One region of the Planococcus donghaensis genome, then DNA from elsewhere that is predicted to be linked to it. Evidence: riboswitches for the same ligand, from Rfam matches in the RefSeq annotation. Region 1 holds a riboswitch; each other region holds the start of a gene.
The links. A riboswitch is a leader RNA that binds a small molecule or an ion and turns the genes downstream of it on or off. The one in region 1 is predicted to bind cobalamin.
Positions count from the first base shown of each region.

Region 2: another riboswitch for cobalamin. It lies ahead of BCM40_RS15460 (acyl-CoA thioesterase); the one in region 1 lies ahead of BCM40_RS08590 (hypothetical protein).
Region 3: another riboswitch for cobalamin. It lies ahead of BCM40_RS13220 (ABC transporter substrate-binding protein); the one in region 1 lies ahead of BCM40_RS08590 (hypothetical protein).

Region 1 is NZ_CP016543.2:1,707,466-1,717,660, reverse strand. Features, by position in the region: gene BCM40_RS08615 (ABC transporter substrate-binding protein) at 1-460, opposite strand, end outside; gene BCM40_RS08610 (MDR family MFS transporter) at 558-1,811, shown strand; gene BCM40_RS08605 (GNAT family N-acetyltransferase) at 1,828-2,316, shown strand; gene BCM40_RS08600 (GGDEF domain-containing protein) at 2,473-3,588, shown strand; gene BCM40_RS08595 (HNH endonuclease) at 3,756-4,709, shown strand; cobalamin riboswitch at 4,764-4,957, shown strand; gene BCM40_RS08590 (hypothetical protein) at 5,123-5,668, shown strand; gene BCM40_RS08585 (ABC transporter substrate-binding protein) at 5,665-6,612, shown strand; gene BCM40_RS08580 (LacI family DNA-binding transcriptional regulator) at 6,922-7,926, shown strand; gene BCM40_RS08575 (YqcI/YcgG family protein) at 7,995-8,729, opposite strand; gene BCM40_RS08570 (DUF2207 domain-containing protein) at 8,837-10,195, opposite strand, start outside.
Region 2 is NZ_CP016543.2:3,156,019-3,166,213, reverse strand. Features, by position in the region: gene BCM40_RS15500 (murein hydrolase activator EnvC family protein) at 1-586, opposite strand, end outside; gene BCM40_RS15495 (universal stress protein) at 981-1,445, opposite strand; gene BCM40_RS15490 (methyltransferase family protein) at 1,622-2,179, shown strand; gene BCM40_RS15485 (organic hydroperoxide resistance protein) at 2,277-2,696, shown strand; gene BCM40_RS15480 (MarR family winged helix-turn-helix transcriptional regulator) at 2,720-3,157, shown strand; gene BCM40_RS15475 (glutathione peroxidase) at 3,194-3,673, shown strand; partial or broken gene BCM40_RS15470 (DUF3934 family protein) at 3,750-3,881, shown strand; gene BCM40_RS15465 (MFS transporter) at 4,011-5,315, opposite strand; cobalamin riboswitch at 5,665-5,843, shown strand; gene BCM40_RS15460 (acyl-CoA thioesterase) at 5,993-6,478, shown strand; gene BCM40_RS15455 (ribonucleoside-diphosphate reductase subunit alpha) at 6,480-8,765, shown strand; gene BCM40_RS15450 (ribonucleotide-diphosphate reductase subunit beta) at 8,778-9,824, shown strand; gene BCM40_RS15445 (flavodoxin domain-containing protein) at 9,805-10,195, shown strand, end outside.
Region 3 is NZ_CP016543.2:2,686,096-2,696,290, forward strand. Features, by position in the region: gene BCM40_RS13215 (FecCD family ABC transporter permease) at 1-782, opposite strand, end outside; gene BCM40_RS13220 (ABC transporter substrate-binding protein) at 775-1,746, opposite strand; cobalamin riboswitch at 1,921-2,107, opposite strand; gene argS (arginine--tRNA ligase) at 2,153-3,814, opposite strand; gene BCM40_RS13230 (YwiB family protein) at 3,814-4,221, opposite strand; gene BCM40_RS13235 (cation:proton antiporter) at 4,416-5,639, opposite strand; gene BCM40_RS13240 (antibiotic biosynthesis monooxygenase family protein) at 5,792-6,289, opposite strand; gene speB (agmatinase) at 6,680-7,552, opposite strand; gene speE (spermidine synthase) at 7,556-8,389, opposite strand; gene BCM40_RS13255 (YwhD family protein) at 8,788-9,303, opposite strand; gene BCM40_RS13260 (2-hydroxymuconate tautomerase) at 9,366-9,551, shown strand; gene BCM40_RS13265 (YwgA family protein) at 9,859-10,195, opposite strand, start outside.

The DNA.
Region 1 (10,195 bases):
GGCTATATACATTTGCGACTAAATTTGCACTATGAATATCTGAAGCGTATAACGGGTGAAGTGTTAAAAATGGATATTTTCTTGGGATGAGCAATTTATCGTTTTTTGTAAGATTGTTTTGAATGTAACCGAAATTAGAACGGAAGTTATGCAAAAGGCGATGCTTAACTTCTGGCGACCAATCAAATAACAAATACTTACTAGCAGTCTCGATGGATTTTTCTTCTATCAGTTGGATCATTTGTTTTTCATAATGTTCTTCAACATTAATATGCCATTGAATATGTGAAGCGTTGCCTCTGCCGCGACCAGAAGTAAAAGTTAGCCACCCTTCATCTGCCCATTTCCGAAGAAGGCGTGTGGTTTGTTTGCTACTCAATTCGAGTTGATCTGCTAATTTAGATTGCTTAATATTTCCAGTGGGTACAGCCTGCCATAAAGCTAAAAGACTTTGTTCCATAAAGCCTCCTTTTAAAAGTGGACATAATTATAAAAATTGTCTATTTTTAGTGTTTTCCGTCTAGTTTAATATACATAAGACAAAGGGGGCTGACAAGATGAAATGGAAAGACTATCCACAAAATATTAAAGTACGTTTAATCACATCATTTTTTAACCGAGCTGTCGCGTCGGCTGTCATGCCATTCATGGCTTTGTTTTTTGCGCAAGAGATGAGCAAAATTTGGGCAGGTTCTTTTTTAATGATTACGGTGTTTATTGGTTTTTTTGTAAACATGATAGGCGGTTATATATCCGATCGTTTTCCTCGAAAAAAAGTATTGGTCACGACGTCTTCACTAAGTGCGCTTATGTTTTTACTTATGTCGATTAGCTTAATTCCCACAGATAGATGGATTGGTCTTTTTGCATTAGCTTACGTATTGTTTATTGTCACAAGCAGCCTTGGGCGTCCTGCCATGCATGCTATCATTATCGATTCGACCACGCCGGAAAATCGCAAAGCAATTTACGCTATCGATTATTGGATGGTTAATTTATCCATGGCAATTGGTGCAGCACTTGGAGGACTGTTATATTTAAATCACCAAATTGAGTTATTTGCAGTATTAACCTTTACGGCAAGTTGTTTGCCGATCGCTTATCACATTTGGTTAAAAGACGAACGAGTTCAAAGCTTAAAACAACAACATCACAATGTAGTAATCGATTTATTGCAAAACTACAAAGTTGCATTTCAAGATCGTCCTTTTGTTAAAGTCGTGATTGGTTCTATGTTTATCTTTTCCGCTGAATTTTCTTTAAATAGTTATATTGGCGTTCGACTAGCTGAGAGCTTTGAAGCATTTACTATTGGCGGTTTTGAAGTAGCGGGTGTGCGCATGTTAAGTTTGATGAATATTCAAAACATGTTACTTGTTGTGTGTCTAACGTTTATGGTCAATAAATTTACAGATCGTTTTGCAAAACAACATGTCTTGTTAACAGGACTTCTACTTTATAGCATTGGCTATATTACTATCACATCAGCAAATAGCTGGTATTTATTAATTTTGTTTAATTTTATCGGCACGATCGGTGAACTGGTTTACTCTCCTGTTCGTAATGCAGAAATGGCGAACATGATTCCAGAAGACAAGAGAGGATCGTATTCTGCTTTTTCCAATGTTTCATTTAGTGGTGCTGATCTATTGGCACGGTCTACTATTATCATAGGCGCATTTCTTATTCCAACCATGATGTCTGTGTATATCGGTGTTTTGTTGATGATCGGGACAGTACTTGTTTATACAGGATTGTTTGTTAGAAAAGCTGAAAAAGAACAGCTGATTGATCCGGAAGTTATTTCATAATGTTAGGAGAAAGTTTATGCTGATCAGAAAAGCAGTTCCGAATGATGCAGAAAAATTGGTATTTCTTATGAAACATGTAGAAGAGTCTAATGTTATGCTATTCGAACCAGGAGAACGAAACACCACAAGTCAACAACTTAATCGTCGCTTAACTACGATGAATGATAGCTCGATTGTGTTTACCGCAGAAGAACATAACGAATTAGTAGGGTATGTATTTGCGATTGGAGAAGAAATAAAACGCAAACAGCATTCAGTCTATATAGTAATAGGAGTTCACCAAGCTAATAGGGGGAAAGGGACCGGCACTCAGCTATTACGTGCTGTAGAAAAGTGGGCGATAGAAAAAGCGCTTCGTCGCATTGAATTGACAGTTGTGGCACATAACACACTAGCCATTGCGCTGTATGAAAAATTAGGGTTTAGTCTTGAAGGTGTAAAACGTGATTCGCTCTATATAGAAGGAAAATACGTCGATGAACTCTATATGTCAAAATTATTGTAATCTTCTTTAGCTGATAAAACTCTTTAATGCGTCACTAAAAGTGGCAAGTTAAAGAGTTTTTATTTATTTATTCTTGTATAATATTGTATCTTATCTATATTTTTTGACATATTAACTGTACACTAAAACTAGAAACGGTTTGTAGGAGTTGGTTATATGGCAACATTGATGTTTTTCTTTCTTGAAAACATGGCATTAATCATTGCGCTATTGTATGTAGCGTTAAAAGTGAAAGAATTTTGGTTTCCCGATTTAACAGAATCTAAACGACTCGTGTTTTTGAGTATCATATTTGTTAGTTTTTTGACTTTTTCTGTAATGCATAAACCTTATTTATATATGGGTATGAGACTCGATTTACGGGAAGTCGCCCTTTACTTTATCTCATATATCGGGGGCTGGAAAGTTGGGTTATTATCTTCTATTTTCCCATCCGTTTTTCGCTATTATTTAGGTGGACCAACGGCTATTATGGGAATTTTACAAGCAATACTTTTACCGGTCGTTATTGGCAGTTTGTTCCACAATAAGAAAAAAACGAATAAATTCTTTTCGTTAATCGATTTAAAGAAGATGATGATGGGACTTTTGGTTTTTGAAGTGATTAAATCGATTTTAATGCTTGTAACGACTCCTGCAACTTTATCCATTATACTAACAATGGCTATTTTCGCTGGGATCGCGGTTCTGGTAATGGGCTTAATGACGAATGGAGAAAATTATCACATTTTGTTGCGAAAAGAACTTGAGATTAATTCAAATCAAGATCCAATGACCCAATTACCCAATATGCGTTTTTTTAAGAATGAAATTCAAACATTGATTACTAAAAAAGCACCCATTGCCATAATCATGTTGGATGTCGATTATTTTAAATCTTATAATGATGCACATGGTCACCAAAAAGGAGATGCAGTGCTACGCTCTATTGGACAATTGATGAAAGACAATACGCGCTCAACTGATTTTGTGGCACGCTATGGGGGAGAAGAGTTTATTATTTGTATCGCCCAACCATTTGATGAACATAGAGCTTTGGAGATTGCTGAACAAGTCCGAACAGAAATCGAAAAATATCCATTTGACGGCCAAGAATTACAACCAAAAGGCAATTTAACGGTTTCGCTCGGAATTAGTTTATACTCAGCTGATAAAACCTTAGATCAACTGATCGGCGAAGCAGACCAAGCGCTTTTTCAGTCTAAGCGGAGCGGCAGAAATCAAGTTACGATTTTTACTGAAATTACAGAAGCAAAAGCAATTCAAGCTTAATCGTTTGATAGAACAACCACTTGATAAAGTGGTTGTTTTTTGTTGGGGTAACATCTCGAAAGCATAAGTTGTGGATTTGGGTTAAAATAGAGAAAGTAAATTATTTTAGAACAATAAGCTTTACTACATACAAACCAATGAGATATAGCCATTAATAGGAGGCAGTTATGAATAGTTTTATCGTTATGCAAGGAGAGACTTATCACGCTGAACAACATGCAGGAGTTCTTTGGACGCCTCAAGTAGACAAGTCAGGTATGGTGCCACATTCGTGGAATCGGATGCAAGAAGTGAAAAAAGGCGATATTGTCTTTCATTATGTAAAGGGATTTGTAGTGGCTATTAGCCGTGTGCGTGAGGATTGCGTAAAAGGCAAAAAACCAAAAAACCTTGAAGATCCATCAAGTGACAATGAAGAGGCATTTATCGCTTATACGGTTTACCGGGAATTAGAAAATCCCTTATCGATTAAAGAATCCTTTAAAGACATCGGACCGTTATTGCCAGTGAAATACTCGGCATTCCAAGAAGATGCTAATGGGAATTCGGGTTATTTGTATCCATGTAACGAAGAATTGGCGATTAAATTTTTAGAATTGATTAGTTCGTTAAATATTTTCACGGTAGAAGTAGAACAATTGGAACTATCGATGGAAGTGATAAAAAAAACCGAGCACAATCCATTACTCGGCCTAATCGCGGAAGCGGAACTTGAAATTAAAACAAAGATGCGCAGAGGCAAAGAGCAGTTCAGAGAAAGTTTACTGCCACTTTGGAACGGTGAATGCCCACTTTGCGGGATAGCTATTAGCGACGTCTTACGAGCTACACATGCTAAACCGTGGAAAGACAGCTCAGATGCGGAAAGATTAGACCCTTTTAATGGCGTATTGCTTTGTGCCAATCATAGTGCATTGTATTCAGCCGGACATATTGCTTTTACGGGTGGGGGACGTCTTCATATCTCGAGTGCGATTTTAGAAGATCAGCATCCAATTTATCGCTTAAAAAAAGGCATGAAAATACCGGTTTCACCCGAACATGCAACTTATTTAAGATGGCATAAACGAATTGTTTTTGCAGAACCAAGGAAAGTGAAATTGGTAATAGATCCGGAATAAACAATTTTTAGTATGTCTTTTGGCTTGTGTAATATGATACACTGAAAACAAGTGAATAATCATGCAGAAAAAAGGTGCTGACTCGTCAGCATAACAGGGAACCCGGTTAAATTCCGGGGCTGTTTCCGCAACTGTAAGTGCGTATGAAATAAGAAAACACCACTGTTTAGTGTAAGCAACTAAACGGGAAGGTTCTTAAAGTAAATCGATGCACAAGCCAGGAGACCTACCTTTTTTTGAACGTATTTTTACTCTTCGGAAGATAAGGGAATCATACGGCAACGTTTCTATTTTTGACTGCTGGAGTATGTCTCTAAATAGCTATGCCGCCGCCCTTTATTAAGGGCGGCTTTTTGTTGTTTTCGAGAGCGTTCAATGCAGTGATTTTCACCAAACTAAAGTGAGGTGAAATAATGAAAAAAGACATGAGGTATCTTTGTTATCCGTTTATGCGTGAAAAAGCGTCTACTGTAGATTTTGAAATCAGGACGGATTCATTGACCACACGTATTGGAGAAGCATTGGCTATAACAAAAGAGGTAGAGGCAATACAGCGTGATTTGCAAATTCTTCAGCCGAAAATCTATCACTTGAATGGCTCTGTACGCGGAAAACTAGCCATTCAAGAAGAAGATATAATCGAACTAAGTGACATGTACGATTATTATGTAAACTTCACAAAAGATAAAATCGGCAATTTTGTGTTGCCGCAAGGTACACATGCTGCAACTGTGTTGCATGTGTGTAGAAGTGAAGCGAAAAAATCTGTTCGTGCATTACATAAAGTAAGCCTCGAACAAGATGTGCCGGAAATTTTGTTCAACTACACTCACCTTTTAGCCAATGTCCTTTTTACAATGGCTGTCTATGTCAATCAATATTATGGCGTTGAAGAAGTTCCATTCGTTAGTAAATCTTATCCAACAAAAACCAAAAAGAAAGAAGTGGCCAATAAATGATGAAAATATCGTTAGTCAAGTACTTAACAATCGGAACAATAGCATTAACTTTAGGGGCATGTCAGTCTGACGTGGCAGAAGAAGTTGAAACAGATTCGGCAACGGAAGCAGAAAAACAAACAAGTTATACTGTCACTGATGATTTAGACAACGAACTAACTTTTGAAGCAGTACCTGAAACAGTGGTTTCATTAATTCCAAGTAATACAGAAATTTTATATGAAATTGGTGCAGGCGAAAAAGTGATTGGTGCGACCGATTACGATAATTATCCGGCTGAAGCGGCTGAAGTGGAACGCGTTTCTGACTCCATTATTTTTAATGCCGAACGCATTATTGAACTAGATCCAGATGTTGTGATTGGGTATTCGACAGGTGCACCAACTGGATATGAAGAATTAGAAGCTGCAGGAATTCCTGTGTTTGTTATCGAATCTGCACAATCATTCGAAGATGTGTACGGTGATATTGAACAAATTTCAACGGTAATGGGTCTTGAAGATAAAGGTGATGAAGTAAATCGCACGATTCAACAGCAAATAGAGGACGTACAAGAAAAAGTAGCGGCAGTAGAGGAAAACAAACAATTGTATTTCGAAATTAGTCCATCTCCTGAACTGTACACAACTGGTCAAAAAACGTTCCAACAAGAAATATTAAATCACGCTAAAGTAGAAAACTTATTTGGTGACCTTGAAGGATGGCCGAAAATATCAGAAGAAGAAGTCATCCAACGCAATCCAGAAATCATTACCACCACTGTGTCATATACAGAAGATCCAGTAGCAGAAATTAAAGCGCGCGAAGGATGGAGCGAAATTGAAGCTATTAAAAATGACCAAGTCTTTTTCTTAGATTCAGATATTACTTCACGCCCTGGCCCAAGAATTGGCGAAGCAGTTGAACTGGTAGCCAAAACTGTTTATCCAGCAGCATTTGAATAAAGATCCAAAAAATCCTCGCTTACTATGCGAGGATTTTCTTATATTCTAATGAATAAAATTCACCATCGCATTCATTAGGAGTATGAATAATAGTAAATACAGAGGTTCAGTGATATTCTTTAATCTTTAATGGATTTAATAAAGTATTCATGAATATCATCATTCAAATTTACAGTGAATAACTTATTCAAAAGTATTGCCTGTTAATTGAATAAATTAAAGGGTGCGTCTTTTGAAGCTGCGTGCTATAATAAATGGGTGAATATAAAATGAATATTATTAAATAAACTAGAGAGTAGGATGATAGGTATGGTATCAACTACGGACGTCGCAAAGTATGCCGGTGTGTCTCAAACAACAGTTTCACGGGTTTTGAATAAGCCGGATCAAGTGAAAAAAGAAACATATGACAAAGTGATGAATGCTGTGAATGAATTAAATTATTCATCCGCTGAATCATCAAAAGAAATTTCGCCAGTCGTTAAAACGAAAACCATTAGCTTGGTGGTAGGTGCTTTAAATGACCCAATTTACGTGAATGCCGTTCCTGCACTAATCAGTACAGTACAACAGCAAGGTTATCAAGTGAATATTCATGTTGTTTCTGAATCTCGTGAAATTGAAACATATGAGGCTGTCGTGGCAAGCAAACCGAGTGGCATTCTGGTTATTTCTGCTTTACTCGATAAAACAGCACACGAGAAATTAATAGAATCCGCTATTCCTTTTATCGCACTGAACTCAAGCGGTGTAACCTGTCAATATGCCATAGGATTGAACGATGTTGAGACAGGCTATTTAGCTGCAAAACACTTAATTGATGCTGGTCATTTAGAAATTGCATGGGTAGGGGGGCCTTTAGGAAGTCCCTCAACGAAAGATCGTTTGCTTGGGTTTGTTCAATCTTTGCAAGAAGCGAATTTCAAAATTCGTAAAAAACGATTAGTGGTGACAGACATAGACAAGTTCTCTTTAGTTGAAGCATTCGAGAATTTGCAAGCCTTAAAGAAAAAACCAACTGCTATCGTTGCAGCTACAGACGAAATTGCGATTCAATTTATGGACCTATACAAAAAAGCGGGTTATCAAATTCCACAAGATATCAGCATTGTCGGAATCGGAAATTCAGAAATAGGTCAACATTCAGCGATTGCTTTGACCTCAGTCGGGACATCAGACACTTTGGAAAACTTAGGTCAAGAAGCAGTAAAACGATTATTCGACTTGATTATTCATAGTCAAAACGAAGCATTTAACGTGACTAGAGAAGTCGCACTGTATGAGCGAGCAACAACTGCTTTATTGCAGAGGTAATGTAGACAGCCAATTAAATCACACGAAAAAAGCCTTGCCGTTATAAAACCGGTAAGGCTTTTTTCTATCTATTTCATTTCTTTATGTGTAAATGGACATTTTCCTTTGATCGGTTCACTGTCGTCACCAATGAAAAATTGTTTCCATTCATTGTGATTAGGATCCCCAAAATGGCTAATATCAGGGTGTGTCGGTAAATGATCCCACGCTTCGACACGTTGTCGAACTTTTTCACGTGACATTACCCCGCCTTTTTCTGTTCCTTTCAGTCCTTCGAAAATACGACGCGGTTGGAAGCCAAGCACCATAGCGTTGCCAAGATCACGCGTTTTGCGTTGTTTGTAAGCAGGGGTGTTGCCAAAGATAAAAATAGGCTCTCCTTTAAAAGTAAAGTCCCATAAATAATGATCGGGGTCACGAGGGGCATCTTTTGGCCATTCCATATCATCTTCTTCATGTAAGTATTGAAGAATGTCCCAAAACTGCTTTCGGTAAGCTTCGAGTGTTCCTTCTTCTTCAAATGGTTCGACAAAAACAAACAAGCCATGACGTTTATGTTTTGGATCGTTGAATAACGTCAAAAACGATTCCACAGCTGCGGGTAAGTTGCTCCAATCTTCTTGCGTAATATACGCATAACGTAATTCTCCTTTTAACTCACCACTCATACCAAAATAACAAGGAAAGGTTTTATCGGTTACGGTTTCATGAAAAGTTTTATATTCAGCTAATAACCATTCGGGTAAGTCGGTACGTTTCGTAAAATCGTCTTTCGTTAGTAAAGCAGAGTTTTTTGTTAACATCAGCTAATTCCTCCATTTATAAAAAGGTCTTTTGATTTCTAGTTCCCTAAGATGTTGAGGGCAAAACAAAAACGGTTAAGAAAAATCTTAACCGTTTCAGCTTGTTATTAAAATGCGCCTGATCCTCCGCCACCACCAACACTACCGTCACCAATTACAGAGTCTGGTGCACTAGCAGAAACTGTAGCATTGGCATTTGCAACTAGGAACAACCCGGTTAAAAGAACGGGGTTATAAAACAAACCGAAGTTTGCAAATGCTGCATCGCTATAGGCATTCGTAAAGCTTCGAATTTTTTGGTTGGCGGACTTTTCTTCTGTTCCTAACAGGTAACTATAGGCGCGCATTTTTTCATCTTGTGTGAGTCGATTCCATTCGGTTTGATGCAAGTTCGCCATGGCTCTTTGCACTTGTTTCCACTCTTCTCGAATCAGATGACCCTCGTAAGTAAGTGGAGAGTAGAAACAAAAAGCAAGCAAGAAGATGCCGGTAATAAGAGAGAAAATCATCAACGGGATGAGGTCCAGTAGGCCGAAATAAATTGCAGTTCCAAACAACGCCGTTCCAATAAAACCAGCAGTTGCACGAAGAGCAAGATGCTTGTTATGCAAATTGTTTTCATGTACTTCCTCAATAACGCCATTTCGCCAAGCCGAGATAGAATCGTTATAAGAAAAATGGTTTAACTCATTTTTTGTGTAATTTTCAAGATCTGTTGTCTCGAAAAATTCGCCATCTCCAGTTTTATCAAACAACAATTCCAATAACTTTTCTTCATGAGCATAGTCTGTTTGACGATTTAGTAACTTGAATTTTTCTTCAGACAATTGTTCAATATTCTTTTTGCGTACCAATTCCATTAAGGCCGCAGCTGTCACAGCAGGCGTTAAGATAGAGGAATTGGTAAAATACAATGTGGCGGGTATGCTCATTTTCTGTTTAGGTACATAAAAGTTTGCGGTCTTAGACTTTGCTTGGCGCTTGGTTTGGCGAGCTTTGTTCCAGGACCAAGCGATAAGTGCCAAGAAAAGTGCGCCGGCAGCTGCTACAAAGGTGCTTCCGTAAATGCTCGTGGTTTTTTGTTTTGCCGAAAAAACGAGTGCATCCGTTGCTAAACGTTCTTTGTCAGCAGTTAGCTCCGAGCGAATGGTTCCATCTTGTTGGGCGATCCCTGGAAACAAGTCGCTATCATAAACGATGCGTACCTCTCCATTAGACCCAGCAGGAACTGCGTCCATATTAAAATGAACAGCCCCGTTTTCTTGTAAGTTGCCAGTTTGGTAAGCTCGATCATAGCCGATAAAGTCTACATCTTTTGCTGGAGCGGGTGGAAAGACGGTAATTGCAAGTTGTTCAAAGTCACTTTTGTTGCGGTCGTCAAAAAAGGCCCAGTAAAATTGTGCACCGTCTTGAAATTTTTCGATAGCTTGCTGAATCACGTAACGTAATTCGATGGTGATGGTTTC
Region 2 (10,195 bases), 1.4 Mb from region 1:
TTTTCGCTTCTTGTTCAGCTAGTTTTGTTTCAACTTCAGCTTTTTGTTCAGCAAGAAGTTTTTTGTCAGCTGCTTGTTCACGCATAATTTCACGATCAGCTTCGATTAAGATGTTAACTGCTGAAAAACGGTCAATGAAATCAACAAAGCTATTTGCACCTAGTAGTACATCTATGTAATCTACTGATCCACCACTTAATTGAATTGCACGTGCACGTTCTTTTAATAATTCTTCGCGTTCAGCGATTTTTCTTTCCAATTCTTCAATAGACTTTCTCAGTTCATCGATTTCCACTTTTGTTTGATCGATTTCGGCTTGAGCCACGTCAATTTTATCTTGAGTTTCAATGATTTGGTTATCTAATTCGCTAATTTTTGCGATGATTTTTTCGAGAGTGGTTTGGTTCTGGGAAATTTCACTAGCTTTTTGTTGGATGCCAGCGTTCAATTCGCTTTGCTTTTGTTGAACCTCTTGCTGTTGTTTTTCTAAATCGCTTAATTTATCAGCATTTGCGGAAGGCAAAAACATCGTTAAAGCCAATACAGTTGATAAAGCGACTGTTAAAAATTTTGATGATCTATTCAAAACTATTGCTCCCCTTTCATATATCCGTGACTATCTATCTATGAGTTACTCCGTGACTATTTATAAGTTATCGTAAAATTCTTTACATAAAAAATGGTTTCTCCCGAAACTTTGGTGTCTGTTAGGAAAAATCCAGCAGAATCATTGTAACACCACATAAACCTATTTATTATTACAGTTTCTTATCAATTTCAATGCGTAAATGACAAACTATCAGAAAATAATATTTATATGCTGTTTTTTAATAAAAAATCACTAGAAATCAGATTTTTCTGTAATTATTTATGAGTTTTATTAATTATTTGAGTTGGTGTGAGGAATTTTGTAAGAGGGGAAGCTGCAACAAAGTGAAAATGAAAAAGCCTTTCCCATCTAATTCGGGAAAGGCTTTTGGCTATTCTTCTGCTAATACGTCAGCTTGATCTCTGCGAACAATGAGTACATCGCATTTGGCAGTACGGACAATTCGTTCAGAGACACTGCCCATTACGAATCGTTCAGCCGCATTTAATCCGGTAGCTCCACAAATGATGACATCCACATTTAGCTTGGGGGCGAGTTCTTTTGGAATGGCGATTTTGGGTACGCCGTATTCAATAATGACATTTACGTTTTCAACGCCGGCAGCGAGTGCTTCTTCTTTGTACTTGCCTAATAACTCTTGAGACGTTTTTTTTGTACGATCTGCAATCGTACGGTCGTAAGCTTCAATAGAACCAAATGAGCGGTTATCAATAATATGTGCAAGGTGTAAGGTTGCATTGTTTCGAACGGCAGCAGCTAAACCTTTTTTAAAAGCGAGTTCTGATTCTTTCGAGCCGTCGACTGCTACTAAAATATTAGAGTATTTTAACGTCATTTAGCATTCCTCCTTGTTTCTTATAGTATAAATTCGCCACTGTGGAAGAAAGTTCCTTCTAATGTATCCCTCGGAATCTGCGAATGAACAAATTTATAAATAAGCAATAGAAATTGTTTTACATGAAAACCTTCTATAATATGGGAAGAAAAGAATAGGAAGTTGAGGCTTTTCATATGACGATAATGGAGTGGGTATTTACAGCAATAAGTGTCTTTTGGCTTTGTGAATTTTTGATTTTTCGTAATCGTGGAGTTGGTCAAGGAGATTCGTTGGAAAAACGTACTTTTGTTGCGATTTTTGGAGTATTAATCGGCACCATTGTAATGGCGTATTTTTTACAAGAACTCAAGCCGTTTCAAACACTTTCGTTTATAGGGCAAGTAGTGGGTATCATCTTTCTCGCGACAGGAGTGTTTTTGCGTTTTTGGGGAATTTTGCACTTGAAATCTCAATTCACACGTTACGTCACAGTTCGAGAGGGCGACCAAATTGTCAGTAGTGGGCCTTATAGAAAGCTACGCCATCCACTTTATACCGGCTTATTTTTGATCACGCTCGGCATGGCCCTGTTTTTTGGTAGCTTAGTTGCGACAATTATAGGGGGCATTGCAATGGTATGGGCTTTGCTTCGGCGCATCAATTACGAGGAGCGTTTACTGGTTGAAAAGTTTGGTCCCGATTATGAAATTTGGATGAAGAAACGTGCCAGACTTATCCCGTTCGTTTATTAATAAGATTTATTCATTGGTGAGCAGTTCTTTTTACATCGTGTACGATATAGTTTAATGTAAGTCGTGTGCGATATAAATAAGAGGAGGACTACATACAATGAAAACATTATTTGAAACAACAATGACCAATACAGGCGGAAGAGACGGAGCGGTGTATTCTCCGGACAATATTTTTTATATGGACGTAGCAAAACCTCAAGCGCTTGGTGGATCTGCTACAACTGCGACAAATCCAGAACAACTTTTTGCGGCTGGCTATAGCGCCTGCTTTAACAGCGCGTTGGAATTAGTACTTGAAGCTGGTAAAGTGGAGATAGAGAAAAGTGAAGTAACAGCAACTGTTGCGTTAATCGGAGACAAAGCAAATGGCGGCGTAAAACTAGCGGTCAAACTGGTAGTCGATATAACTGGCATTGATGAAGAACTAAAACAAGAATATGTAGAAAAAGCGCATAAAACCTGCCCGTATTCAAAAGCGATTGCAGGATCTGTAGATGTAGAAATAACTGTTCTATAATAACCAGTATAGGTGAGATGTAAATGGAGAAACCGACGAAACTCGAGCAACAACTGTGTTTTGAAGTGTACAAAGCTTCTAGCAATTTTTCAAAAATGTATGCAAGAGCATTAGAACCCTTCAATTTAACTTTTTCACAATACTTGGTGCTTCTTGTTCTGTGGGAGGAGCCCGAATTGCTGTCGAAAGATATCGGGGAACGGTTGGGACTAGGAACTGGTACATTAAATCCAATCATTAAACGAATGATTGATAATGGCCATTTATCGAAACAACAATCGGAAAAAGATAAACGTGCATTTGTAATTGCGTTGACCGAAAAAGCGCAAAACGAACAATCGGCTATCGAAAGAGCCGTTTTTGAAAAAGTGGAGAGTTGCAATTTTATGGGCATAAATGCAATGACGTTAATGCAGAACTTAAAAGAGTTGAACGCAGCGTTTAAAACAATGAATTTGTAAAAAGTCGCGTGAATCAGTAAATAAGGAGTGAGCAAGATGACTATTTACGATATTGAAGTATCAAAACCAAACGGTGAAGAGTACTCATTAAGTGAATATAAAGGCAAAACCCTGTTAATTGTGAACACTGCAACAAAATGCGGACTACGCGATCAGTTTGATGGTCTCGAAAAATTATACGAAGAATACAAAGAACAAGGGCTAGTCGTTCTAGGGTTCCCGTCGAATCAGTTTAAGCAAGAAGAAGCTACAGGGGCACAAGCACAAGAAGCTTGCCGTATGACCTATGGGGTGACGTTCCCGATGCATGATTTAGTGAAAGTGAACGGAAGCGATGCGCATCCACTTTTTAAGTATTTAACGAGCAATACAAAAGGGTTTTTAACAAGTGATATCAAATGGAATTTCACGAAGTTTTTAGTGGACGCAAATGGCGATATTGTATCCCGTTTTTCTCCAAAAGATACGCCGGAGTCGTTTAGAAAAGACATCGAAAAAGTACTTACTCGCTCTTAACGAAAAGGTTTCTGTTTCACTAGAGGCCGTGATGTGATAAGCTGTACATCATCGTAGCAGTAATGGAGTGATTAAAATGAGCAAAGCAAAAGCGAAAGCAAAAAGTGGTACGGGTCAAGGAACTGGCAAAAAAGGCTGGACTCGCTGGAAATCTGGCGCAAACAAAGCAAAGAGTTTCAAACCGTATACTAGCAAAAATAACAAAAAAGCGGACGAACCGAAAACAGATAAAGAAAAAGCTTCTGTATGGGTCGATGCATAGATAAAATGTCGAGGGTTGTCCAAAAGGGCATCCTTTTTTTTGTGTGTGGCAGAGCGGAAGTTTCTAAAAAACCCTTTACTCCATGAGTAAAGGGTTTTTAGCAGGTCGATTTGTATGGTCAACCCGTTTTTGGATGCCTTCATCCTGTTTTACAGGCGGGTGTGCTAGCAAAGCGGCAAGCATGCCAAAGGCCGGGAAAATCATTAAAATCCACAAGATTTCTACATATCCACCAAAAAAGTCAAAAGCAATGCCGAGCGGCAATGGTCCGAGTGCGGAACCAGTAACAACCATAGCCATTGCAATACCACTTAAACTCCCGATATGTTTTCTGCCAAAATAATTTGGCCATACCACAGCCATGACAATCCGCTCAATCCCCATACTAATGCCCCAAACTAAACCGAAAATAACGGCCCCAGCGAAAACATCTACTTTTTGAAGAAGCAATATAGAAAAAAGTTCCCCTGCAAAAACGACTGCAAGCATGTACTGGACTTTTACTTTTTCCAACAAGATACCTGTGATAAAAGTAATCGGCAAGCCAATCAATGCTGTTAAGCTTAAGATACCAGCAGCTGTTTCTAACGATAAAGATTTTTCAGCGAAGATCGATACCAAATGGAAGGTTAATCCGGTATTAACGATTCCGGGTATAGCGGCACATAGCAACAATAACCAAAAAGCGCGGGTTTTAGAAGCTTCCTTTACTGCCCAACTAACTTCAACCGCTTCTTTTTTGGGGAGTTTGTTTTTAAGGATTTCCCCATTATCGGGCAATAAGCCCATTTCTTCAGGTGAATTTTGAATCAGAAAAAGAGCGAGAGGCGTAAAGCAGACAACAATGATGGCACCTAAAATCAGCCATGAACTGCGCCAGCCAAATGCTTCAATTAGCCAGACATTTAGTAAAGGAAAAGCCGCCGAGCTGACTAATCCACCAATTGCGGCAATGCTAATAGCGCGCCCTCTCTTTTTAACAAACCATTGAGGGATAAGTGAGCTTGAAATAAGTGCCATAGAACCTTGACCAAGGAGCCGTATAAAAAAGAAGCCGATAAACAACATAACCAAACTGGTAACGAAACTGTTGAAAAAGCAAGCCACTGCCAAGGCGATGGAAACGGTCACAGCCATTTTTCGCGAACCGTTTCGGTCAATTAGGCGGCCGACAAAAAATAACATAAACCCTGCAGTTAATGTCGCAGCTGAGTAGATTCCCGAAACCGTCGAGCGGCTCCAACCGAATTCCTCTATATAGTAGTCGATGAAAATCGAATTAGAATATGTTTGTCCAGGTCCAGAGAAAAATTGAGACAAGGCAGCGATCGCGATAATGACCCAGCCATAATGAAAAGCGTTTCCTGTTAATTGTTTCATAGTGCATCTCCAATTGCTGTAACACTTGGTTACTATATTTCCAAAATTAGTATCAAAAAATATTCTAAAATCACAATTTATTATCATAGCACACATCTTTGTTCTAATATGGGTTGAAATATAACTGTAAATAAAAGAATCATTCAGATATTTTGGAAACTTATTAGGGAATAAAAGTTTTCGATACGTGTAAAATTTAACCCGTTAAAAACTATAAATGCTGTGAAATAAACTTTAAAACAATAGTTAACAGCTAATTAAAATCATCCCCTTGTTTAAAGTGGAAAAGTGGTTTATAGTTTATTAAGTACAATATTTAGTGTTTTATTCTAAAAAAAAACTATATATAGTAGAAATCGATAACGAAGGTGCCTAAATAGGCTTAATAGGGAATCCGGTGAAACTCCGGAGCTGTACCCGCAACTGTAAGTGCTGACGAGCTATCACAACCCACTGTCCAATGGACGGGAAGGAGATAGCAAAGGATGACGCACGAGCCAGGAGACCTGTCTTCGTTACAAGTTTATGATCTTCTCCGGGAGTAGAGAGGGATAACGAAGATATGATGCGCAAGCAGTTAAGTTCAGCTGTCTTGGTATGTTATTCTGCGTTTTCAAACCCATCCTCTCCTTGAGAGGATGGGTTTTTTGTTTTGTAGAGATGGAGGAATGGAAGGTATGACAGAAGCATTAGCTGCAAGCGTGGCTAGAACAGTTCAAACAAAATTGGTGTTGCCACCAGATACCAATCATTTAGGCACAATATTTGGAGGAACGGTACTCGCATACATAGATGAAATCGCGGCGATTACCGCAATGAGGCACAGTGGAGAAGCAGTTGTGACCGCTTCAATCGATACCGTGAACTTTTTATCTTCTGCCAAAGTAGGAGACATCTTTATTTTAGAAGGAGTCGTCATTTCGACAGGAAGAACATCGATGGAAGTTTATGTGAAAGCAGAATGCCAACAAATTGAAACGGGCGTGACCAATTTAACAACAACCGCAATATTGACAATGGTTGCAGTCGATAGTGACGGCAAACCAATCCCTGTTAAAGGCGTAATCCCTGAAACGGACGCAGAGAAAAAGTTATTCCAAAGTGCACAAGAACGAAAACAACGACGCATGCAAGTAAACGAATACTCAAAGGAGTTGTGCTGATATGAACATGAAAATTGAGACGGCGGAAATATCCTCAGTCGAAAAAGCGCTTGAACGGGCAACAGAAGTATACGGTTTAGATACACGAGAGCTACTTGAGCGAGCAGGAGAACTAGCGGAACAAGCAAAAGGCGAACAATCGTTATTGTATGCGCTAAACCATATTACGATGGATCAGCCCGATTGGACCTATGTAGCTGCTGAATTGTATGCAAGTGATTTATACAAAAAAGCTGCAGAACATCGGGAGTATTCCGCTTCTGAGAAATACGGCGATTTTTACAAACTTATTCAAGAGCTAACGCAAGTTGGGATTTATTCGACAGAATTACTGTCTGCTTATACACAAGAAGAAATCACAGAACTTGGACAAGAAATCGATGCGGAGCGAGACTTACTGTTTAATTACATTGGCTTGTTTTTGTTAGCAGACCGTTATTTAGCCAAAGATTACGAAGGGCGTTTGTTTGAACTGCCACAAGAGCGCTTTTTGGTCATTGCCATGACATTGATGCAAAACGAACCAAAAGAACAGCGCTTAGAACTAGTAAAAGAAGCATACTGGGCGATGAGTCATTTGTATATGACGGTTGCTACACCAACTTTATCAAATGCTGGTAAAAGTTTTGGGCAGTTGTCATCGTGCTTTATCGATACGGTAGACGATTCTTTAGACGGTATTTATTTAAACAATTGGGATATCGCCCGTCTTAGTAAAGACGGGGGCGGCATCGGCATTTATTACGGCAAAGTGCGCGCGTTAGGCTCAGATATTAAAAAATTCAAAGGCAATTCTTCAGGCGTCGTGCCGTGGATTCGTTTGCTTAACGATACGGCGGTCAGTGTCGATCAGCTTGGTCAGCGTCAAGGTGCTGTCGCGATTTACTTAGATGTTTTCCATAAAGACATCATGAACGGCTTTTTGGATTTGAAAACAAACAATGGCGATGAGCGTCGTAAAGCACACGACATTTTTACAGGCGTATCAATTCCAGATTTGTTTATGGAACGTTTGCAAGAAAAAGATGAAAATGGGCGCAGCATTGGGGAGTGGCATACGTTCTGTCCGCATCAAGTCAAGCAAGTGATGGGGTGGAAAGATGCGAATGGCAACGCATTAGGACTCGAAGATTTTTACGATGAAAAAGACACCAAATACTTTAGCGATAAATACCAAGAGGCAGTTGATCACCCATTATTGCCGCGCAAAACGTACCGCGCAATGGAAATTATGGCGCGCATTATGGTGTCGCAACTAGAAACCGGCACACCGTACATGTTTTATCGCGACGAAGTCAATCGTCAAAATCCGAACAAGCACACGAGAGGTCGCGGGTTAACATCGATTTATTGCAGTAATTTGTGTACAGAAATTATGCAAAACATGTCAGCTACAACCATTGTTAAAGAATATACTGATGAAGACGGCAATCTTGTTATGATTCGCAAACCAGGCGATTTTGTGGTGTGTAATTTGTCATCAATCAACTTGCCAAGAGCAATTAAAGCAGACGTATTAGAGCGTTTAGTGCCGATTCAAACGCGCATGCTCGATAACGTTATTGATTTAAATACGATTTCGGTTGGACAAGCTGAAGTAACAAATAAAAAATACCGCGCAATTGGTTTAGGAACATTTGGATGGCACCACTTGCTTGCGCTTGAAGGCATTCATTGGGAAAGCGAAAAAGCAGTTGAGTTTGCCGATAAGTTATACGAAGAAATTGCTTATCAAACGATTCGTGCTTCTATGCAATTAGCGGAAGAAAAAGGGGCGTTCAGTCAATTTTCCGGATCAGAATGGCACACAGGCGAGTATTTTGAACGCCGCAACTACACGAGTGAGCGTTGGAACGACTTGCAACAGCAAGTAGCAACAACAGGAGTTCGAAATGGCTGGATGATGGCCGTTGCGCCAAACTCATCAACTGCGAAAATCGGTGGTTCAACAGACGGCATCGATCCGCTCTATGCTGTTGAATACGCTGAAGAGAAAAAGAACTTCAAATTTAAAGTGACTGCGCCTGACTTGGATCACCATACGTATGATTTCTACCGTCGTTCTCGTCACGTACTGGATCAAAAATGGAGCATTCGTCAAAATGCAGCACGTCAACGCCATATTGATCAATCGATTAGCTTTAACTTTTATGTGCCGCACACGATTAAAGCAAAAGAATTACTGGATTTGCATTTAGAAGCGTGGAAGCAAAACTTAAAAACGACTTATTATGTCCGCAGTACATCACAAGCGGAGATCGAAGAATGCGAAGCATGTCAAAGCTAAAGGAGAATGATCATGACAATACATGAACCATTAAAAAAAATTAAATTATTAAATCCAGAACATCCAAATAAATCGACTGGCGTGTTAAACGGTCAGTCTTCGGGGTTATTGAATTGGAACGACATTGCGTATCCGCAAATGTACGATTTGTACCAAGCGTTGTTGGCAAACTTTTGGAAAGCGCAAGAAATCAATATGCAAGACGATATAAAGCAATGGGATAGCTTGAGCAGTGTGGAAAAAGACGTCTTTTTACGTATCAATACACAACTCGCATCACTCGACAGTTTGCAAACACCAACGATGAGTCAAGCAATGGACTACGTGACCGATTCGAGCTTTAAAGCAATATTTGCGGTAATTTCTCAACAAGAAGCCGTTCATACCGAGTCGTATTCGTATATTTTAAGTTCACTTGTTTCCGTGAGTGAACAAAACGCACGCTTCAATCAAGCAAAAAGCGATCCGGTTGTTCAAAAACGCAATGAGTTGATTTTGGATGCATACGAAGAATTTCGTCAAAATCCAACGCCGCAAAACTTGTTTAAGCTAAGCGTCAATTCGATTAATTTAGAAGGCATTTATTTTTATGCCGGCTTTGCGTTTTTCTATCATTTGGCGCGTCAGCAAAAAATGCTGAAAACCAGCACGATGATCAGCTATATTCAACGCGATGAAATGCAGCATGCGTATTTTATCGCACAGTTTATCCGCATCATGCTGACGGAAAATCCGGACTTGAATACGGACGAAAACATTCAATACATTTATACGACCATTGATAAAGCAGTGCAGCTTGAAAAAGAGTGGGCACACTATATCTTAGCTGATATTGAAGGGTTGGATTTGGTAGAGTTTGAAGGTTACGTGGAATACTTAGCTAACAAACGATTGCGTCAGCTTGGTCTCGACAATTTATATGAAGAACGCAACAATCCAATGCCTTGGATTCAAGTGTTTGGCGATGACATGATGAACGATACCAAATCTGACTTTTTTGAACAAAAGTCTAGAACCTACACAAAAGTGTCGCAGTCAAATGGCTTTGACGAGCTATAAGCCAAGAACAGCAATCGTTTATACTTCAGTTACTGGGAATACAGAACACTTGGCAGAAATGCTGCAAACAGCCCTGCTAAATCAAGGGATTCCAGTTGAGCTTTACCGAGTAGAAGAATTTTTGCTTGATGAACTGCCCTATTTTGCTCAAGTGTTGATTGGCACTTATACATGGGGAAGCGGTGAAATTCCAAAAGAAATGTATGGATTGTATCAAGCGATTGAACAGCTTGGTAACAAAGAGTTACAAACAGCAGTTTTCGGAACGGGAGATCGTTTTTTTGCAGAATTTTGTGGAGCGGTCGATCGTTTTCGAGATATGTTATACGTCAAAACATTGCTGATAGCTAGCTTGAAAGTGGAATTGATGC
Region 3 (10,195 bases), 980 kb from region 1:
ACTACTAGACCAACAAAACCAATGGTTCCTGAAACGGAAACGGCAGCTCCTGTTAGTACCGAACCACCAATTAAAATTGTCATTTTGCTTTTTTTCACATCGACACCAAGATGTTGTGCGCGTTCTTCACCAAACAACATGGCGTTTAACTCACGACGTTTGAGCCACAATACGAATGATCCGATTAATACGAAAGGTAATGCCATTCGCACATATGGCCAACCACGCATTGATACGCTTCCGAGTAACCAGCCAATAATTTGTCTCAACTCTTCTCCGGTTAAGGCAATCATCAACGAAATAATTGATCCAAGAAAAGAGCTAAATATAATCCCCGTCAAAATCACGGTTTCCATTTTCATCGAGCGGTCCACCAATTTCGCAAAACTGACAACAGCTAGCATCGTCAGTAATGCGCCGATCATGCTCATAACCGGTAAAGTAAATGGACCTAAAAATGGAATAGAGATACCAAAAAAGAGCGTCATCACAGCGCCGACTGAGGCACCGGAAGACACTCCCAGGGTGTACGGATCGGCCAATGGATTTTTCAAGAGCCCTTGAAATGCCGCACCAGCAATCGCCAATGCCGCACCAACAAGCCCTGCTAAAACGACACGTGGCATACGAATATTCCATAAAATATTGGCAGCCGCTTCATCGAACGAAGGATTCCATAGCACCACTGGTGATATGGATACCGTCCCGACCGTGACACCTAGCAATATCGCTCCCGCTAAAATAAATAGCGAAACGCTATATGCTACTATATTTTTACTCATTGAACACATCAGGGTATACTGCCTGAGCCATTTCCATTAGTCCCGCTGTTAAACGTGGGCCAGAACGAGTGAGCATATCTGAATCTAAGCTGTAAACTGCTTCTTCTTTAACTGCTGTTACTTCTGCAAAACCACCACGAGATTTGATTTGACCTACGGCATCTTCAACATAAGCGCCTTCGGTTGTAATAATCACGTCTGGATTTGCTGCAACAATTGCTTCTGGGTCCATAATAACCCATCCTTCTAATTCGCCAGCAACATTTTCCGCGTTGATTAGCGTTAACATCTCGTCCATAAATGTCCCGCTACCAGTTGTGTAAATATCCGGCTGACTACCGACTTCTAAAAAAACCGTTTTTGGTTCTTCGATTGTTGCTGCCAATTCTTCAATCGATGCTACTTGAGCTTCCATTTCCGAGACAATATTTTCCGCTCGTTCCATGCTACCTGTCGCTTCTCCGATTGTTGTAATTGAATCGTACACTTCCTCAAAGCTCGCTGCGTTTTGAACGACAAACACATCAAGTCCGGCATCACGTAATTGCTGTAGTCCCGCATCGCCCACACCTAATCCTGATTCGTGAGCCAAGACTAAGTCTGGCTGAAGACCAATGATTTTTTCTACATTAAATTCTTGTCCCCCAATTTTTTCAACGTCAACTGTTGCTTCTGGGTAGTTGTCATAATCCGATACGCCAACGATTTTTTCGCCTAATCCCAGTTCATATGCAATTTCTGTATTAGAAGGAATCATGGAAACAATCGCTCCAGGCTCTTCGTCAATTACAACTTCATTGCCCGCTGCATCTGTCAGCGTTACGGGAAACTCAACATCTCCCACTTCAGTTGGTGGTTCTGCTGGTGTTTCGACGTCCTCTTCAGGTGTCGCGGTTTCTCCGCACCCTGCCATTAAAACTGCTGCTAATCCTGCTGTTGCTCCAAACTTCCAAATCTTGTTCATCTTTAAAATCCCCCTGGTTGGTAGTGTTATTTTTGTCAGCAATCGCTGCAGGCGGAAGCTGTTTTGTGGATTACTAAAAACCGATACAAAACAAAATCCCCCGCAAAGTTCTGCGAGGGATTGAAAGGACGCCATAAAAAAGCATGCGCATCCAGCCTTTCCTCGCAGGCGTATGGGTGTGTTGTCATAAAGGCAGGTCTCCTGGCTTGTGATCATTGGTCTTTGCACCTTCCCAAAGCATTGCTTCAGTGGCATATGGCAATTTCCTCTCACTTACAGTGGCGGGACCGCGCCGGAATCAAACCGGCTTCCCTTTTAACTCATGTTCTTAGACATAAGCACCTTTATGAATCGCTATTAAGTTCTAATTCTGTTTTCATTATACACGTAACTGTTTAGCTTTTGCTTACATTTTTTCAGGAGCTTTGACGCCCACTGTTTTTAATGCATTGGCTAACGTTGTTTTCACAGCTGTGATCAGTGCTAAGCGAGCACTAGTCATTTCGACATTTGATGCATCCAATACTTTGTTGGCATTGTAGAAGCTATGGAAATTTGACGCCAACTCTTGAATATACGTTGTAATGCGGTGAGGTGCGCGTTGTTTCGCTGCATCTGCGATGACTTGCGGGAAATCCCCGATTTTTTTCAAGACATCAATTTCTTTTTCAGAAGTCAATAAGTTTAAATGTTCTTCTGAAGCCAATAAACCTTGTTCTTCTGCTTGGCGTAAAATCGAGCTAATACGAGCATGCCCATATTGCGAATAATAAACTGGGTTTTCGTTTGACTGTGAAACCGCCAAATCCAAATCAAAGTCCATATGCGAATCGCCTGAACGCATGGCGAAGAAATAACGCACAGCATCTAATCCAACTAATTCGACAAGTTCACGCATCGTTACAGCTTTTCCTGTACGTTTGCTCATCTTCATTTTTTCGCCGTCTTTATACAATTGCACCATTTGAATAATGCTAACTTCAAGGGTATCGCGATCATAACCAAGGGCTTCAATAGCTGCTTTCATACGTGGAATATAGCCGTGGTGATCGGCACCCCAAACGTTGATCAGCTTCCCAAATCCGCGTTGTAATTTATCTTCATGATAGGCGATATCAGGCATTAAATATGTGTACGAACCGTCATTTTTAATCAATACGCGGTCTTTGTCATCACCAAACGTTGTTGAACGGAACCAAGTAGCGCCGTCTTCTTCATAGACATGACCGTTTTCACGAAGTTTAGCCAAAGCCTCATCAATTTTACCGTTTTTGTAAAGAGACGATTCTGGATACCAAACATCAAATTCCACACGGAAGTCTGCTAAATCTTGTTGCAGTTTAGCCAATTCCACTTTTAAACCGTGTTCACGGAACGTTTCAAAACGTTCTTCGTGCGTCATGCTAACAAATTTATCGCCATGTTCTTGAACCAATGCTTCGGCGATATCTTTAATATCTTGTCCACGGTAGCCGTCTTCTGGCATGCTATCGCCTTTACCTAACGCTTCAAAATAACGCGCTTCGATTGATAATGCCAAATTGTTAATTTGGTTACCGGCATCGTTAATATAATATTCACGAGATACATCGTATCCAGCAAAATCTAAAATATTGCAAAGCGAATCGCCGACTGACGAGCCGCGCGCATGACCTAAATGCAAGTCACCAGTTGGGTTCGCCGAAACAAACTCAACTTGGATGCGTTCATTGCCACCTGCTGATGAACGACCGTAATCTGCTTTTTGCTCCAGTACGGTTTTGACTACATCCTGCAAATAATCTTTTTTGATCGTAATGTTGATAAATCCTGGTCCAGCAATATCCACTGTTTGAATGTTTGCAGCATCTTTATCAAGATTCGCTACAATCGCTTCAGCAATCGCACGAGGTGGCTTTTTCGCCAAACGTGTTAATTGCATCGCAATATTCGTAGCATAGTCTCCATTGGTTTTATCTCTTGGTGATTCTAATTGTACTTCAACAGCTTCTGTCGTTAATTCTGCTTTTTCGATTGCTTCTGCAAATGCTGTTTTAATGGCACGTTGAACTTGTTCTACTGCATTCATTATTTAGCCTCCATAAATTGTATTTCCATTTCATATTCCCCGACATGATCTAAGCCCAATGACAAATCGTAGCGGACCATAAACCGTGTGTCGCTGACGAAAATCTCATGCGCTTTGGTCGTCAACATAAACGAACCTTGTTCATTTGTTAAATTGCCGGTTTGTTCTTTATGTAATAAAAAAGGGAGCCGCATCTGCAAGCCGCCGCTTCTCATAATCACTGCTTCATTTTCTTGAAGTTTTACCGTCGTCCGAATTTCAAGATCGTCTTGCTGTTCAGCATATTGCAAATAACGCAGCTGGTTTTTCTCTGTCAATGTTCCATGAGATTCCAACACCATCACTTGTTCTTCCATATCCGGCTGACGGATCGTCGTTATCAGTTTTATTTCTACTGTCTTTTGCATGTCTCTCCGCCTCCCCGTCAAATAATAACCTTCTCATTATAGCCCGATTCACTCGGCTTTTTCAATACAGCACCCATTGTTTACGCCAGTTCTTTTTATCTAAATGCGATGTGAGATGAATTTCGACTAATTTAAAGGAAAAGCCGATCCTTTTTTAGGATCGGCTAATTTCTCATTTCTTCAAATTTCCGGTGTTATTTTGACTGCAATCCTAATACTTTGATCAACGGTTTGATGGTTAAACCTTGGATAACTAGAGAAAACAAGACGACGGCAAACGTTAATATCAAAATCGTTTCACGGCCATCGAAACTTGCCGGAAGACTTAACGCCAAAGCAATGGATAAACTGCCTTTTAGTCCACCCCAATTCAATAAAATTCGCTCTTTTCGATTTAAATCTTTGGCTGGCATCGTGCTGAAAAATAGCGCAACCACTCTTGCCAGTAAAACGATGATAATGGCTAAAAAGATAGTCCCCCATTGACCGGAAAAATCGATATTGCGAATTTCCAATCCAACAATTAAGAAAATTAACGAGTTCGCAATAAGTGTGATGACATCCCAAAACGTATTAATCGCGTTTTCCGTCAACTTAGACATCCCGATTCTAGCGCCGTAATCATTAAAAACAAATCCGCCTGCTACAACGGCGATGATTCCGGATACGTGGATATGTTCTGCGATAAAATAACTACCGAAAAACAATAATGCCGATATCGCAATCTCAAAAGGATAGTCGTCATAAAAGCGAATAACTTGTGAAAACAGGTACCCCAGAATGACCCCAACCAATATGCCTCCTACTGCAAAACGAAGAAATAGCAAAACGCCACTGCCTAATCCTGCCCAGCCCATATCAATATAGGTCAGCAAATAAACAGACGCGATTTGAAAAAGGACGATGGCAATACCATCATTAAAGAGGGACTCACCTTCCATAATCGTTGAAAGTTTTTCTGAAACGCCTGCTGATTTAAAAATGGATAACACACTGATTGGATCGGTTGCGCTCATCAATGCGGCAAATGTAAAAGCGACTGCTAAAGGAAGACCGAGTAAAAAGTGAGTTGAAAAGCCAATAAGCACAAACGAGATAAACGTCCCTCCTAAAGCAAGACCGATTACAGTTTCTTTTCGTTTATACAAATGGTGAAAAGGAAGTTTTAACGTAGCATCCCCAAGCAGAATGGGGAGAAATAAAGAAATGATAATGACCTGGAAAACTTCTGATTGGGTGATAAATTGTTCGGCTTGGTCAATAAAAGGAAATGGAAAACTGGTAGTACCAAGTAAAAGTCCGACTAAAACCAACGCGATTGTATCTGGCTGCTTTACTTTTCTAGCGATGCCGACAACCGTTATCGCAATGGCTAGTAATACTAAGACCTGTATAAAGACTTCATCAAATTCATGCATAAGTCACACTCCTTTCCGGATAATTGCTTACTCCAACTATATCTCTTATTGCCCATTACTAAACACATACTTAAAATTCAATTTGCGTAAGACATAAAAAAGCCTCCCATAAAGGAGACTGGTTTTAACATTACTTTAGGCAACTGCTTTATTTATTTCGTGTAACTGGTTACAAAAGAAGAGCGCGGAAAAATGTTTGGACGTTTATCGATTCCTTCTTCGGTACCGCGTTTCGCGTGCGCATGACCGTATGCTTGAGACTGTTGCCAGTCTAAGAACGATTGTTTGTCTTCCCATAAAGTCAGGATGACGTAAACATCCGAATCGAGTGGACGCAATACGCGAATTGCAACAAATCCAGGCTCTTTTTCTACCATGCCTGCTCTATTTTGAAAACGCGATTCAAAAAGCTCTCGACCTTCATCTGTCACGGGAATGTTGTTAAATACCGCATAGTGACCTTCCGCAAATTCACCCACAGCATTTAATACTTCATACGCTTCAGACGCCTTTAAACCTGGCCCTCCGTCTGTTTCGTAAAGCACTACCGATTCTTCATCGTTTTTCAATAGAGTCAGCTCGGCATTCGACAAACTTTCTAGTAAGTCTTCCGCTTGATCTTGTGGACCTGTCCATTTATACAATTGCATCGTCAGCACCTCTTTCAGTTCGCTCGTTTCTTTTATCTTATCGTTTTTAGATGAAAGATTCTAATTTGGGGTTGTGAAAAAAATAAAAAGTCGGCCTGGATTTCCCAGGCCGACTTTAATGTATTTAAAGTGCGCTTACGCTTTTCTTATTGGCTAGCTCTAGCGGCTAGTCCCTCGGGGTCTTAAGTCAGCCCACTACGGAAATCTAGATTTCCTACGTGTTCTGCCTTAAGCCTGTCGGGACTGAACAACCGCTTACGCTTTTCTTATTGGCTAGCTCTTGCGGCCAGATTCTAGGGTCGTAAGCCACTCTGGCTATGCGGCTGGAAAAACGCCGCTTCGCCAGAGCGTCTTACGCCCGTCGAATCTACACGGCCGCTTACGCTTTTCTTATTTAACCCAGCCTAAAATCATTTCGCGCATTAGTTTGCTTGCTGTGTTCGCCGTTTGGTCAGAATGGTCGTAAACGGGTGCTAGTTCCACAAGATCAAAACCAACTACGTTCACGCCTGACGCTGCGATAGCGTGGATAGATGCTAATAGTTCACGAGACGTGATACCGCCCGCATCAACTGTTCCAGTGCCTGGTGCGTGTGCAGGATCTAATACATCCATATCAATCGTGACATAAACATTGCGACCTTCTAGTGTTGGCAATACTTCTTTTAACGGCTCCAGCACTTCAAATTTCGAAATGTGCATGCCGTTTTCTTTTGCCCAGTCGAATTCTTCTTTCATTCCTGAACGAATACCGAATGAATAAACGTTCTTCGGTCCGATATGATCTGCAATTTTGCGGATTGGTGTCGAATGTGAGTATTCTTCGCCTTCGTAGTTTTCGCGAAGGTCTGTGTGTGCATCAAAGTGAATGATCGCAAGGTCGTCGTATTTGCTAGCGACTGCTTTCATTACTGGCAATGACACCAAATGCTCGCCACCCATACCCATAGGAATTTTTTCATCCGCTAAAAGCGTGTGTACATACGTTTCGATTTCCGCTAAGCTTTTTTCCGGATTACCGAATGGTAATGGAATATCGCCTGCATCAAAAAACTTAACGTCTCCCAGTTCACGATCAAGGTACGGGCTATATTCTTCTAGTCCAATTGAAACTTCGCGAATTTTGTTCGGGCCAAAACGAGAACCTGGACGGTAACTAACTGTCCAGTCCATCGGCATGCCGTAAAGAACCGCTTTTGATTCTTCGTAATTCGGGTGGCTTTTGATAAATACTTTTCCTGAATACGTTTCGTCAAATCTCATGTGTTATTCTCCTGTCAAATCTTTCACGAATTTCGGTAAAACAAACGCAGCGTTGTGCAACTCTGGCGTGTAATACTTCGTGTCGATTTCATGGAAACGTTCTGCTGGTACTTCTAGTGGGTTGTACTTTTTCGAACCGATTGTGAACGCCCATAAACCACTTGGGTATGTTGGGATGTTCGCCAAATACAAGTTTGTGATTGGGAAAATTTCTTTTACATCACTTTGAACTTGTTTGATCAAATCAGCTTTAAACCATGGGTTGTCTGATTGTGCGACAAAAATTCCGTCTTCTTTTAATGCTTTTGAAATTCCTGCATAAAAGCCTTTTGAGAATAAGTTTACAGCCGGTCCAACAGGTTCTGTTGAATCTACCATAATTACGTCAAACTCGTTGTCTGATTCTGCAATGTGCATGAAACCGTCGCCAACAATTACTTCCACGCGTGAATCTTCTAGGCCTGAAGCAATGCTTGGCAAGAATTTTTTCGAGTACTCGATTACTTTTCCATCAATATCGACAAGTGTTGCTTTTTTAACAGACGGGTGCTTTAAAATTTCACGGATTACGCCGCCATCACCGCCGCCAACGACTAAAACGTTCTCAGGGTTAGGGTGTGTAAACAACGGTACGTGTGCAACCATTTCGTGATAAACAAATTCATCTTTTTCAGAAGTCATGACCATGCCATCTAAAAATAGCATATTGCCCCATTCTGCTGTTTCTGCCATTTCAAGATATTGAAAATCTGTTTGTTCTGTATGAAGAGTTTTATTAATTTTCATCGTAATTCCAAAGTTTTCTGTTTGCTTTTCTGTATACCAAAATCCTGCCATCTATAATCAAACTCCTTTTCATTCTGAATAAAATCCACTTAAAAAAGTATAAGTGTTTTCAAAAAAAGTGCAATATTTATTTCATACTCTTCTTTACCCGCTCTTCGCCACACTACACTAAATATAAAAAGGTTTTCTGCACAGGGAATCTTTTCCCTTCGCAGAAAACCTTTTTATATCCTGATGGTGCGGAGAAAGAGACATGAGGCATTGGGCTTGGGTTTTATCGCAATGGCTCACGGCACTTGCTCGCTATCAGGTGTCCTAGCTTTCTATTGAAAAGCTGTAGTTCTAGTGTACTGCCTTTTATAGACAACTTCAACCATCCGGTAGACGCAATTTGAAATGTCACATTCTGTTCAAAAAGCAATTTTTTATTAGAAATGTATCTTTACTTATCATCTACCTAGGTCTTGATGAAGTTGCTCTGAGCTGTTGTTCCACATTTCTGCATTATGCGATTCCAAATAGTCGGCCAGCACGCGTTTTGATGGCTCATCCATTTGATCAACAAGAATTTTGCGTTTCATCGACTTGTCCATACGGTTAACATGATCGGCCAATATTTTATAGCCTCTGCGTTTTTCACGGTTCACGACCATTTCACACGCTGCAACTCCTGCATAATAAGGCCCTATAGGATTAAAATCAATCGTGATCCATACAAGCCAGTAATCTTTGCCGCCTTCTGAATCTTCGCGGTTTGTTGTAAATTTGATGCCACGTTCAACTTCACTGCGGGCATGCATGGCGCCAATATCGATAAAAGCTTCTTGCTCTTCCACATCAATAAATAATGGAGAAACGTTTTCCAAAGATAGAGACCCGATGCCGTATCCTTTATGACCGTCCGTCGGATCGTTTTTTATAATAGTAAATCCTACTTTTTGTTTTGGTTTTTCTTCATTCGCCATTGTCTGAATCCTCCGTTCTGCTATGATGATAGTATTCTTAAGAAAAAGGAGCTGCATCCATTATGCCATACGTCACTGTAAAAATGCTCGAAGGTCGCACAGAAGATCAAAAACGCGCACTAGTTGAAAAGGTATCTGAAGCTGTTTCTGAAACAACTGGCGCGCCAATCGAGAACGTCACTGTCTTTATCGAAGACATGAAAAAAAGCGATTACGGCACAAAAGGCAAACTCTTTAGCGATCAATAAAGAAAAGTGAAAGTGCCTGTTCAGCTCCGACAGGCATAAGACAGACCGGCAGTGTGGCGCTCTTTGCCACGCGGCTGGGTTGACTTATGTCCCGAGGAGCTAGGCACTTGCAACTGGATCAAAGAAAAGTGAAAGCAGCCGTATAGATTCGACAGGCATAAGCCACGCTGGCGAAGCGGCGTTTTTCAGCCGCACAGCTAGCGTGGCTTATGACCCTAGAATCTGGCTGCTGGAGCTAGACAACTAGAAAAGTGAAAGTGCCTGTCCCTCATTCAATACCTGAAAAACTCCCATAACGGGAGTTTTTTTATGAGCTTAACTCTTCAATAAATGCAAAAGCTTCATCGATTTCTGCTGTTGTAAAGTTTAACTTCCCTTTAACTACATGCAGCTTATCGATTTGTTCTTGACGATTTAGATGATCAAAATAAAGTAGTGTCGCGGTCAATTCCAAAAAACGACCACTTTTAGCATTTAATTTTCCTGCAGTGAGAGGGTTATCCAAAATTGATTTCCCCAAAACTTTACGGAATTCTTGGCCTTCTTCCGTTACGCTATATTTATATTGAACATAAGAACCTTTGTCTTCTAATGTCTCTGACAAAAACCCCATGTCGCATAATTCTTCTACACGAGCAGTTAGT